2 linked regions of the Chitinophaga caseinilytica genome follow. The protein of the gene in region 1 interacts with the protein of each later gene in a pairwise test. Links are inferred from orthologs where the notes say so. Each region holds a gene or a part of one and is shown on either strand. Other genes may lie near its edges.

What was found. The genes of interacting proteins can lie anywhere in the genome.
Region 2: the proteins of tsaE (region 1) and rlmB interact in binary tests that used the Escherichia coli proteins (3 or more experiments, as listed by UniProt). The link is inferred for Chitinophaga caseinilytica from one-to-one orthologs.

Annotation. Positions count from the first base shown.
Region 1 is NZ_CP150096.1:496,961-502,878, forward strand. Bases 1,687-4,576 are described here. They hold tsaE (tRNA (adenosine(37)-N6)-threonylcarbamoyltransferase complex ATPase subunit type 1 TsaE), read left to right. Parts: upstream 1,687-2,845; coding sequence 2,846-3,307; downstream 3,308-4,576. Other genes in these bases: WJU22_RS02035 (cation-translocating P-type ATPase), read right to left, coding at 1,687-2,600; WJU22_RS02045 (alanine dehydrogenase), read left to right, coding at 3,353-4,570. Also shown: WJU22_RS02030 (trimeric intracellular cation channel family protein), read right to left, coding at 1-453; more of WJU22_RS02035, read right to left, coding at 492-1,686; WJU22_RS02050 (undecaprenyl-diphosphate phosphatase), read right to left, coding at 4,622-5,404; WJU22_RS02055 (DUF3098 domain-containing protein), read right to left, coding at 5,475-5,726; WJU22_RS02060 (cell division protein FtsX), read right to left, coding at 5,747-5,918. UniProt on the Escherichia coli protein: Required for the formation of a threonylcarbamoyl group on adenosine at position 37 (t(6)A37) in tRNAs that read codons beginning with adenine.
Region 2 is NZ_CP150096.1:5,457,357-5,462,897, reverse strand. Bases 691-3,671 are described here. They hold rlmB (23S rRNA (guanosine(2251)-2'-O)-methyltransferase RlmB), read left to right. Parts: upstream 691-1,784; coding sequence 1,785-2,558; downstream 2,559-3,671. Other genes in these bases: WJU22_RS22470 (GSCFA domain-containing protein), read left to right, coding at 3,462-3,671; WJU22_RS22475 (hydroxymethylglutaryl-CoA lyase), read left to right, coding at 2,591-3,436; WJU22_RS22485 (NUDIX hydrolase), read left to right, coding at 1,208-1,765; WJU22_RS22490 (GNAT family N-acetyltransferase), read left to right, coding at 691-1,120; WJU22_RS22495 (GNAT family N-acetyltransferase), read left to right, coding at 691-693. Outside these bases: more of WJU22_RS22495, read left to right, coding at 1-690; more of WJU22_RS22490, read left to right, coding at 680-690; more of WJU22_RS22470, read left to right, coding at 3,672-4,436; WJU22_RS22465 (hypothetical protein), read left to right, coding at 4,582-5,052; WJU22_RS22460 (hypothetical protein), read left to right, coding at 5,108-5,446. UniProt on the Escherichia coli protein: Specifically methylates the ribose of guanosine 2251 in 23S rRNA.

The DNA.
Region 1 (5,918 bases):
TGTTGCGTAGATCTGACGGCTGAAGATCAGCGGGATTTCGTTCACCATCATATCGCGGATCACCCCGCCGAAAATGGCCGAGATCATCCCCAGGATCACCGCCGCCCAGGGATGCACCCCGAACGCCAGAGCCTTCTGCAAGCCGATCACGGTATAAAAACCGATCCCCAGCGTGTCGAACAAAAAGATGGAACGCCGGTACTTCAGGAACCGCGCACGGAACAAAATGGTCACGATCACGCCGAGAATGATGGCGATCACATACCGGGAATCGTTCACCCACACCGGCCGCGTGCCCAGGATCAGGTCGCGCATCGTGCCGCCGCCGATGGAAGTAACGAACGCAGTGAAGCTCACCCCGAATATGTCGTGGTACATCTTCTTGTCCCAAGCCGCCAGCGCGCCGGATATGGCGAACACGAAGGTGCCGATGAGGTCTAACCAGTATATCATTCACGAACGGATTTCGATATACGAATTAACGACAAATTTTAATGGCTTACACGCTTGAAACGAAGTCGAACGGAATTGATGGCCAGCACAACATCCGACAGCCCCATCACCAGCGCGCCCACGATCGGGTTCAGGAATCCGAGCGCCGCCACCGGAATGGCCACCACGTTGTAAATAAAGGCCCAGAAAAGGTTTTGCTTGATGGTAAGATAGGTATGCTTACCCAGTCCCATAGCGAGCGGAAGCGCGCCGAGGTGGTTGTTGAGGAGGATCACGTTTGCGCTCTGCATGGCCACCTGCGTGGAATCGGAGAGCGATACGCCGATGGTCGCCTTCGCCAGCGCCGGCGCGTCGTTGATACCGTCGCCCACCATGGCGGTGGGGGCAACTTGCATGAGGGCGTCGATTTTTTCGAGCTTCTGCTTGGGCGACTGTTCGGCGAACCATGCGTCCATCCCCAGTTCTTCCGCCATTTCGCGGCATTTGCGGGTAGTGTCGCCGCTGAGGAGGATGGTTTTAATACCGGCGGACTGTAGGCTGCCGATGACGGTTTTGGCTTCGGGGCGCAGCTCGTCGGTAAAGTCGAGCCAGCCGGCCAGGGCGCCGTTCTTCAGGAGGTAGATATTGTGGGAATCGTCTGTGGTGAGGTCTTTGGCGAGGAGGAACGATCCCAGTTTCCATTCGTTCCCGTCTTTATCGCTGGCTTGCATGCCGAGGCCTTTTACTTCGCGGACCTGCCGGAGCGTGGTTTCCGGCGTGCCTTTCCACGCGGCGGTGATCGACCGGGCGATGGGGTGGGAAGAATATTTTTCGATGCTGAAAACGAGGGATCGGAAAGTGGCTTCATCGATGCCGGTGGCTTGCCATTGGCCGATGCGGAGCTTCCCGGTGGTGAGGGTGCCGGTTTTATCGAACACGATCTGGCGGATGTTGCGGAACTGTTCGAGCGTGTTGGCGCCTTTGATGAGGATGCCGTTTCGCGCGGCCCTTCCCAATCCTACCATTACCGCCGCAGGCGTGGCGAGCCCCATGGCGCAGGGGCATGCGATGACCAGCACTGCGATCGCCCGCATCATGGCCACCTGCAAAGGCGTTCCGCCGATAAAGTACCAGCCCAGGAACGTCAGCAGCGCGATCCCCAGCACCAGGGGCACAAAAATGGCGCTGATCCTGTCTGCCAGCTTCTGCATGGGCGGCTTGTTGCCCTGCGCCTGCTTCACGAGGTCGATGATGTAAGACAGCACGGTATCTTTCCCCGTAGCCGTGATATATATCTTGATGGAACCGTCTTCCAGGATGGTGCCCCCGATCACTTTATCCTTCTCCTGCTTGCCGACCGGCGCGCTTTCCCCCGTGATCATGGATTCGTTGACGTGGCCGGAGCCCCAGTAAATGGTGCCGTCCATGGGAATTTTATCGCCCGTGTTGACGAGCACGCGGTCGCCGGTGCGCAGGGCACCGTTATCCACTTCGTCTATATGTTCTTCGCCGTTTTCGTGCACATGCAGCCGGCGGGCGGTGGTGTGCTGGAGCCTCGCCAGTTCGGCGATGGCGGTGGTGGTGGATTTGACGGAACGTTCTTCGAGGAGGTTGCCGAGGAACACGAGGGTGAGGATGGCGGCGGTGGTTTCGAAAAAGAGGTAATTTTCTCCCAGGCCCTGCAACGCCCCGATGAGGCTGTAGGCGAAGGCAGCCGTGGCGCCCAGCGTCACGAGCACGTCCATGTTCGCCACGCCGTTGCGCAGGGAGCGGAAGGCGCTTTTCCCGAAATGCGCCATACCAACGAGGTACACCGGTACCGTGAGCGCCAGTTGCACCCAGGGGTTATGCAGCCAATGCCAGTTTACCCACATATGCAGGAGCAGCGGGGCGGTGAATATGGCGCAGAATATGAATTTGAAGGTGAGGGAGGTATAGAAGGGCCGCTGTTGCGCCTCGGCGCCGGGGAGCACCACTTCGTACCCAAGCCCGTTGATGCCGTTGATGATGTCGTTCGCGCTGGCGCCTTCGGGAAGGGTGAAGCGCAATTCTTCCGTGGCCACGCTGATCGCCACCTCTTCCATGCCTTTATTTTCGAGGAATTTGGAGATGGTGAGCGCGCAGCTGGAGCAGTTCATGCCTTTTACCTTGCAACTGATCGTTTCCATATGGAACAAAATTACCGCCGGCGCCCCGCAAACCCATGGGTTTTTAATGCAACAGCGGTGCTATTTCGCCCGGGCGGCGGGCTATCCCGGGCGCCAATGCTGCATTTGGCCGGACGGCGGGAATTATTGCAACACCGGTGCTTTTCCGCCGCCAATTTCGCCGTCAAAACACCTGAAAACGGCATAAAACGGCCGTAAATGCGCGGGAATTGCTAAATTTAGGCTTTGTTAAGGGAAAGACACGTATGAAATTGATTTTCTCTCTGGATGAATTACAGGATGCGGCCCGGCAACTTTGGGCCAATTACCCAAAAGCGCGCGTTTTCGCGTTCAACGGCGATATGGGGGCGGGCAAAACCACCTTCATCAAAGCCCTTTGCGCCGCCAAAGGCGTAAACGGCACCACCGCAAGCCCGACTTTTTCCATCATCAACGAATACCGGTATAAAAACGGCGACGGGCAGGAAAGGACCATCTACCACCTCGACCTTTACCGCCTCAAAAACCTGGAAGAAGCCGTGGAAGCCGGCGTGGAAGATTGTCTCTACCACCCTTCCGCCGTGTCTTTCGTGGAATGGCCGGATGTGGTGACCGACATCCTCCCGGCAGATACCGTACATATCTTCCTGTCCGTCACCCCGGGCCAGCAACGCCAGCTGGTGGCCGGTTCCGCCCATCCGGGGGAATTCAGGCCTTCGCTGCAATAATAAACGTAACTTTGGAAGCCACCCAAACATACAACTGTCATCAATATGGAGCATAGGCCAAAACCTGTTGTGAGTGCCGGTTTCACGTATTCGCCCCTCGAGGAGACGCTGGACATCCCGCAGAAAAATTCCCGCCTTTACATCGGGATACCGAAGGAAACGTCCTTCCAGGAAAACCGCATCGCGCTAACGCCCGACGCGGTCAGCATCCTCACCAATAACGGGCATCATATCGTGGTGGAACATAAAGCCGGCGACGGCTCCCATTTCTACGATACCGACTATTCCGAAGCCGGCGCCGAAATCGTGTATGACAAAAAAGAGGTCTTCAAGGCAGACGTCATCGTGAAATCCGCTCCGCTCAACGATGAGGAGATCGAGCTGCTGCACCCGCACCAGATCGTTATTTCACCCATCCACCTGTCTGTCCTCAAAGCGGAACAGCTGCAGAAAATGATGGACAAGCGGATCACGCTGCTGTCTTTCGAAAACCTGAAAGACGATTCCGGCACCTACCCCATCGTTCGCGCCATGAGTGAGATCGCGGGGTCGGCGGTGATGCTGATCGCGGGGCAATACCTCAGCACGAGCAGCCGCGGGAAAGGCATCCTCCTGGGCGGCATTACCGGTATCCCGCCAACGAAAGTGGTGATCATCGGCGCGGGGATCGTGGGCGAATTCGCCGCACGCACGGCGCTGGCGCTCGGTTCCTCCGTGAAAGTGTTCGACAATAACATTTACAAACTGAAACGGCTCCAGAATAATATCGGCGTTCGCGTTTTCACCTCGGTTATACAGCCGCGGGTGCTCGCCGATCAGCTGCGGACGGCCGACGTGGCCGTGGGCGCCCTGTCTTCCCAAAGCGGGCGCACGCCCATCGTAGTCACCGAATCGATGGTATCTCACATGAAAACCGGGTCGGTGATCGTGGATGTAAGCATCGATCGCGGCGGCTGTTTCGAAACTTCGGAAGTGACCTCGCACGAGAATCCCGTGTTCAAGAAATACGACGTGATCCATTATTGCGTGCCCAACATCCCGTCGGGCTTCGCCGGCACGGCGTCGCAAGCCATCAGCAACGTACTCATGCCGCTGCTGATCGAGGCGGCGGACGATGGCGGGTTCGAGAACCTCGTCTGGATCAAGCGCGGCGTCAGGAACGGGATTTACCTGTACAAAGGCGCCCTCACCAACTATCACCTCAGCGAAAAATTCAAGTTGAAATACACGGACCTGGAGCTCCTCCTCGCCGTGAAAGGATAAAAAAAGGCTGACCACATCACGCGGTCAGCCTTTTTTCATGTATTTGATTTCCTATTTGTTCAGGAAAATTGTCGCGATAATGATGATGCCTACCACGATCCGGTAGTATCCCCACATTTTGAACCCGAATTTCTGTAAGGTCCCGATAAAGAACTTGATGGCGAGCATGGCCACAATAAAGGCCACCACATTGCCGATCAGCAGCAGGCGGATGTTGTCGGGGGAACTGGTGAGCACTTCGTGGTTCTTCAGCAGTTTGTACCCGGTGGCTGCGGCCATGGTGGGCACGGCGAGGAAGAAGGAGAACTCCGCGGCGGCGTGGCGGGTCAGTTTTTGCTGCATGCCGCCGATGATGGTGGCCGCGCTGCGGCTTACGCCGGGAATGAGGGCAATGCATTGGAAAAGACCGATGCGGATGGCGCGGAAATAGTCCATCCCTTCGTCAGACGTGATGGTGGGGTTTTGGAACCATTTATCGACCACCAGCAGTACGAATCCTCCCAGCAGCAGGGTGCAGCCTACGATGAGGGGGCTTTCCAGCCAGGCGTCGATGTAATCGTGGAGCAGGAACCCCAGGATCAGGGCGGGCATAACGCCGAGGATGAGTTTCACATAGAACTGCCATTTGCCGAAATCGATGAATTTCTTCCAGTACAGTACTACCACCGCGAGGATGGCGCCCAGTTGGATGGCGACTTCGAATAATTTGGTGAACTCGTCTCCGTTAATGCCCATCACACTGCTGGCGATGACCATGTGGCCGGTAGACGAGATGGGGATGAATTCGGTTAATCCTTCGATGATGGCTATGATTACGGCTTCTAATGTGCTCATGGTTCAAAATAAGAAAAAGCGATGAGGGCGTCATCGCTATGATTACAATGTGGGTTTACGGTATTGATAATCAGGCTTTCGGCTTTCTCATGATGGCCCAGGCCTCTACTGCGAGGCCGAGGAGGATCACGATGGGGGCCAGGGTGATACGGCGGAAGCTGTACACTTCTTCAGGTGAGAAGCGCGCAGGATCGTCGGAGCTGCCGCCCATCATCAGGAGGAACCCGATAGCGATGAGGATTACACCTGCCAGCATGAGCTGGTAATTGCCTTTCCCGAAGAGAGACCCGGAGGTGGACGGCTTATTTGCTTCTTTGGACATATCTGTAGATTAAATTTGGATCAATATAAATCATCAAGTTTCAACTTGAGGTATTTCATCACCGAGCGATGGGTGCTGAGGAGGGAAATACCGATTCCGAGCCCGACCAGCGCCAGGAACAGGAGGCCCGTCAGCCAGTAGTCGCGCATCCCGCGGAGGCCCGGCAGGGCGGATTCCGCGAAGGAAATCAGA
Region 2 (5,541 bases), 5.0 Mb from region 1 along the record:
ACGAAAATGGCCGTGGACGAAAGCTTCCAGGGCCGCAAGCTCGGCTGGGCGCTGGGCAAGGCCATCATCGAAAGAGCGGCGGAAAAAGGCTTCGCGAAGATGGTATTGTACTCCAGCCGCCAGCTCACCCCGGCCATCACCATGTACCATAAACTGGGGTTCGAAGAAGTGGAAGTGGAAAACGGGGTATACGAAAGATGCGACATCAAGATGGAAATATCCCTCCGGGAACCGCCGCTGGCGGCACTGTCGAGGGCATTGAAGGAAGAAGTGCTGCAAACGGAGCTCCGGCTTTTGCAGTTCACCGATGAAGAGGCATCTGCCCGTCCTTCCCCCGAAAAATGGAGCAAAAAGGAGATCCTCGGCCATCTCACCGATTCGGCCCTCAACAATTACCCGCGCTTCATCCGCGCGCAGCAGACCGCTTTACTGGAAGCGCCCGGCTACGACCAGGATTTCTGGGTGGAAGCGCGGCAATATATGCGGGAAGACTGGCGCGAGCTGGTGCAGATATGGAAAAGCGTGAACCTGCACATCGTTCGCCTGCTGCCGCTCATTCCGGCCGAAGCGTTGGGGAACGTGCTCGTGATCGGCCAGAACCCGCCGGCTACACTGGAATTCTGGGCCAACGATTACCTTCGTCACTTACAACATCACCTCCATCAAATATTCCCCGTACATGCAAATTATTAAAGCCACGGAAGACCGGCTGAACGCCCTCGCCGCGTTGTTCGACGCCTACCGGCAACATTATGAACAGGCACCTGACGTTGCAGGCGCCGAGGCGTTCCTGCGCGAGCGCCTCCGGCAGCAGGACAGCGTCATTTACCTCGCCGTCGACGAAAACGAAGTAATCGGCTTTACGCAGCTGTATCCCGTTTTTTCCTCGATCGGCATGAAGAAAGCCTGGATTTTGAACGATCTGTTCGTGGCCCCGGCCGCCCGCCGGAAAGGCGCGGCGCGGGAGCTGCTGGCCAAAGCCCGGGAGCTGGGGCAGGAAACGGGCAGCCGTTACCTGATGCTCCAGACCCATTTCGACAATGAAAAGGCGCGGGCGCTGTATGAAAGTACGGGCTGGAAGCTGGACGAAGAATTCGCGTATTACTACCTCTCCTTATAGACAGAAATACAGTTACAAGAACCTATGTACGAAGCGGGCGTCGGCCCGCTTTTTTTCGTTTCGGGGCGAATTGCGTTTATTTGCCGGATGGAACAGCATCAAAACCCCTGGCGCTTCGAGTCTGCCAGTATTCCTTACGAAAACCCCTGGATCAGGGTCACGGAGCGCCGCGGCCTGAACCCGGCCGGCAATCCGGGCATTTACGGGACCGTCCATTTCAAGAACGTGGCCATCGGTGTGGTGGCGATGGACGAGGAGCAGCACATCTGGCTGGTGGGGCAATACCGCGTGCCGCTGGAGGCCTGGAGCTGGGAAATCCCCGAGGGCGGCGGGCCCCATGGCGAAGACCCGCTCATCGCCGCGCAGCGCGAGCTGCTGGAGGAAACAGGGCTCCGGGCACGGCATTGGCGGCCGGTCGTGAAGATGCACCTTTCCAACTCGGTATCCGACGAGTCCGGGATCGTGTTCCTGGCGCAGGGGCTGGAGATGGGGGAGGCGGAGCCGGAGGAGACGGAACAGCTGGCCGTTCGCCGCGTTCCCTTCGAGGAAGCCTACCAGATGGTGAAGGATTTCGGGATCACGGACTCCCTTTCCGTGGCCGCGATCCAAAAGATAAGGCTCATGATGCTGGAAGGGGAGCTTTGAATCCCGTATCTTTGCGCCGATGAACCACCGTTTCAAACCACAGGCTCCCAAGCCCAAACAGTCTTCCCTCATCATCGGCCGCCAGCCCCTGCTGGAAGCCATGAAGAACGGAAAGGCCATCGAGCGCATCTACATGCTCAAAACCGCCTCCGGCGATATTATACCGCAAATCCGCAACCAGGCCACCGAACTGCGTATCCCCATCAACTACGTACCGGTGGAAAAACTCAATAGCCTCACCCAGGCCAACCACCAGGGCGTGGTAGCCCTGGCGGCTTCCGTGGCCTATCTCGACCTCCAGGACGTGATCTCCCATACGGTCGAAAAAGGCGAAACGCCCCTTTTCCTCATCCTCGACGGCATTACCGACGTCCGCAATATCGGCGCCATCGCCCGGAGCGCGGTCTGCTGCGGGGCGCAGGCCATCATCATCCCCGACCGGGGCATCGCCGCGCTGAACGAGGAAGCCCTCAAATCTTCCGCCGGCGCGCTGGAACGCATCGCGATCTGCCGGGTGAACAGCCTGCTAAAAGCCATCGACGAGCTGCATCTCAACGGCATCAAAGTGGTGGCCAGCGAGATGGAGGCCAAATCGAAGCTGCAGGACCTGCCCTGGCGCGAGCCGGTGGCGGTGATCATGGGCTCGGAAGACAAGGGCGTGTACCCGGCGCTGTTGAAAGCGGCCGACGAGCAGTTCCACATCCCCATGCAGAATAATTTCGAATCGTTCAACGTGTCCGTTGCCGCGGGGATCATCCTCTACGAAGCCATGAAACAGCGGTTGGACGCCTGATGGATGAACGGGGGAATTCGTTATTTTAGCGTATGCTCAAAATCATCGAATGCCCGCGAGACGCCATGCAGGGCTGGCCGCGCCAGATCCCTGCCCAGGAGAAGACCGCCTACCTCAACGCCTTGCTGCGCGTAGGTTTCGATACGCTGGACTTCGGCAGCTTCGTGTCTCCCAAAGCCATTCCCCAGATGGCGGACACGGCGGAGGTGCTGGCGGGGCTGGACGAATCGGCCACGAAGCTGCTGGCGATCGTGGCGAACGTCCGCGGGGCGGAAGATGCGGTGGGGCATGAGCGGGTCCATTACCTGGGGTTCCCTTTTTCCATTTCAGAGACGTTCCAGCTGCGGAACGCCAACAAAACGATCGCCGAGTCGCTGGAGCAGGTGCAAACCATCCAGGAGCTTTGCATCAAGAACGAAAAGCAGCTGGTGATCTATATTTCCATGGGCTTCGGTAATCCGTACGGCGATCCGTACAGTCCGGAAGTAGCCCTGGAATGGGCAGACCGGTTCGCGGCCCTGCACATTCCCATCATTTCCCTCGCAGATACGGTAGGCGTGGCGAAGCCGGAGGGTATTTCGGCACTGTTCTCGAAGCTGGTGCCGGCTTACCCGGAGGTGGAGTTCGGGGCGCATTTCCATTCCACGCCGCAGGCCTGGGAGGAGAAGATCGCGGCGGCATGGGATAACGGGTGCCGGCGGTTCGATAGTGCGATCCGCGGCATCGGTGGTTGCCCCATGGCGCAGGATGATCTGGTGGGGAATATTGCCACGGAAAACCTGCTGTGGTTCTGCCAGCAGCGGGGGATCGATACCGGGCTGGATGCAAAGGCTTTTGCGGAAGCGATGGTACAAGCCGATAGCGTGTTCGGTCATTAGCCCGAAATTTTGATACTTTTGCAGCATGAATTTTCGCCTCACTTTCCCGGTGGAGCCGCTGGGGCCTTCCATACACCATTCCGACAAAGTACTGCTGTCGGGCTCCTGTTTCGCTGAAGAGATCGGTTCACGGCTGGAGCAGCACAGGTTCGACGTGTTGCTCAATCCCAACGGCATCCTGTTCAACCCGCTGAGCATCGCCCGGAGCATGACTTCCTACCTGGACGATAAGCGCTATACGGCCGATGAGCTGTTTTTACACGAAGATATCTGGCATAGCTGGGACCATCATTCCCGTTTCTCCGGGACCGACCGCAACGCGGTGTTGCAGCGCATCAACGATTCGCAGGCGGCTGCCGCGGCGCGATTGAAGGAGGCAGACTGGCTGGTGATCACGCTGGGCACGGCGCACGCCTGGTACCTGAAGGAAGACGGCCGCCTGGTGGGCAATTGCCACAAAGTGCCGGATGCATCGTTCACGAAAAAGCTGGTGCCGCTGGATGAGATCATCTCGGCGCTGGACAACATGATGCACCGGCTGTTTTTCGTGAACCGGAAGGTGAACATCCTGTTTACGGTGAGTCCTGTGCGGTATGTGCGCGACGGGGTGGTGGAAAATAATCTGAGCAAGGCGGTATTGTTGCAGGCGGTGCATCATTTGGTGCATAAATTCGACCGGCTGTTTTATTTCCCGGCATATGAGTTGGTGATGGATGATCTGCGGGATTACCGTTTCTTCAAGGAAGACATGGTGCATCCGAACGAGCAGGCGTTGCAGTATGTGTGGGAGCATTTTTTGAAGGCTTGCGTGCAGCCTTCGTCGCAGGAGGTGGCGCGACAGGTGGTGGAGTTGCTGCGTGCGAAAGGCCATAAGCCATTCAATCCTGAAAGCCCTGCGCACAAACAGTTTCTGCAGGCGATGGCGAAGAAGGCGCGCGCGTTGCAGGAACAAAATCCTTCTCTGGATTTCGGAGATTTGTTGCGCTATTTTGAAACGTAGTACTGTAGCGTATTGTAAGATATCGAAGCCGCCTTTTTTAAGGGCGGCTTTTGTTTTTATCACTTTCAATATCCGATTTTCGGAGATGCATATTTTGGCTGGAATTGTTTGGCCTTCTAACTTTGTGAAAAATAAATTACCATTTATGGAAAACCAGGAATTATTGATCACAATTTTTGAGAAAATTAAAGATTTGTCTGTTCAGTTCCAATCGGAATTGACAGCATCCAATGGAGAAGTAAAGAGCGAACTTCAACATGTAAGAACGGGACTAGAGACCGTAAAGCTCGAAATGAAAGAACACTTTGATCGAATTGAGTCAGAATTCGGAAGTCTTAGCGGCCGAATGATAGCCTTGGAGGAGAATTTCGTGGCCCTGCTGACAAATTTTAATATGCACCAGTACAAGCAGGGTGTCGCGTATCAAGAATTCAAAGCTTATTTTGAGCGCATACTTTGTCGGATTGATAATTTGGAATGCAATCAGGCAGAAGTTAACAATCGTTTGAATAACCTGGAATCTGCGCAAGCTGAAACCAATCGCCGATTGGAAGTGTTGGGGGAAACAGTAAAGGAGCAGCATATATCTATTGCTGAACTTCGAGTTGTTAAGTAATCAATTATCGTTAAAAAATTGCCGAAATAGCAGGCAACAAAACAAGCGTTACAACATGGTACATGAAAACAAAGTGATCGGAACTAGCGAGAATAATAACGGCATGCTTTCGCAGATGAAGGCAGAACTAGGCAATCTTCATAGAGTTATCGACAATCGTTTGGAGTTGAATGAGATTCGTGTAAAAAATGCGAGTGAACGTACGAGTAGGATTGAACAAAGCGTACAGTTGACTAACAACCGTTTGTTTGGTATTGAGATGAATGACTTCAGGCATGAGAGCCAGCATCAGGAGATTAAAAGTCGATTATTTCAGATCGAACAGCATGTTGCCCAAATTCTCAGATTGTTAAACCGGCAAGATGGTAGCCAGAAACCTGTTTCAACGAATTAGAAGGCCATTTCTAAGATTGTGAGGTCAAGTTTTGTTCCTCCCCAAAAACATCGATGGCAGACCACAAAAACAAAACAGTCTGTCGGATCGCAACC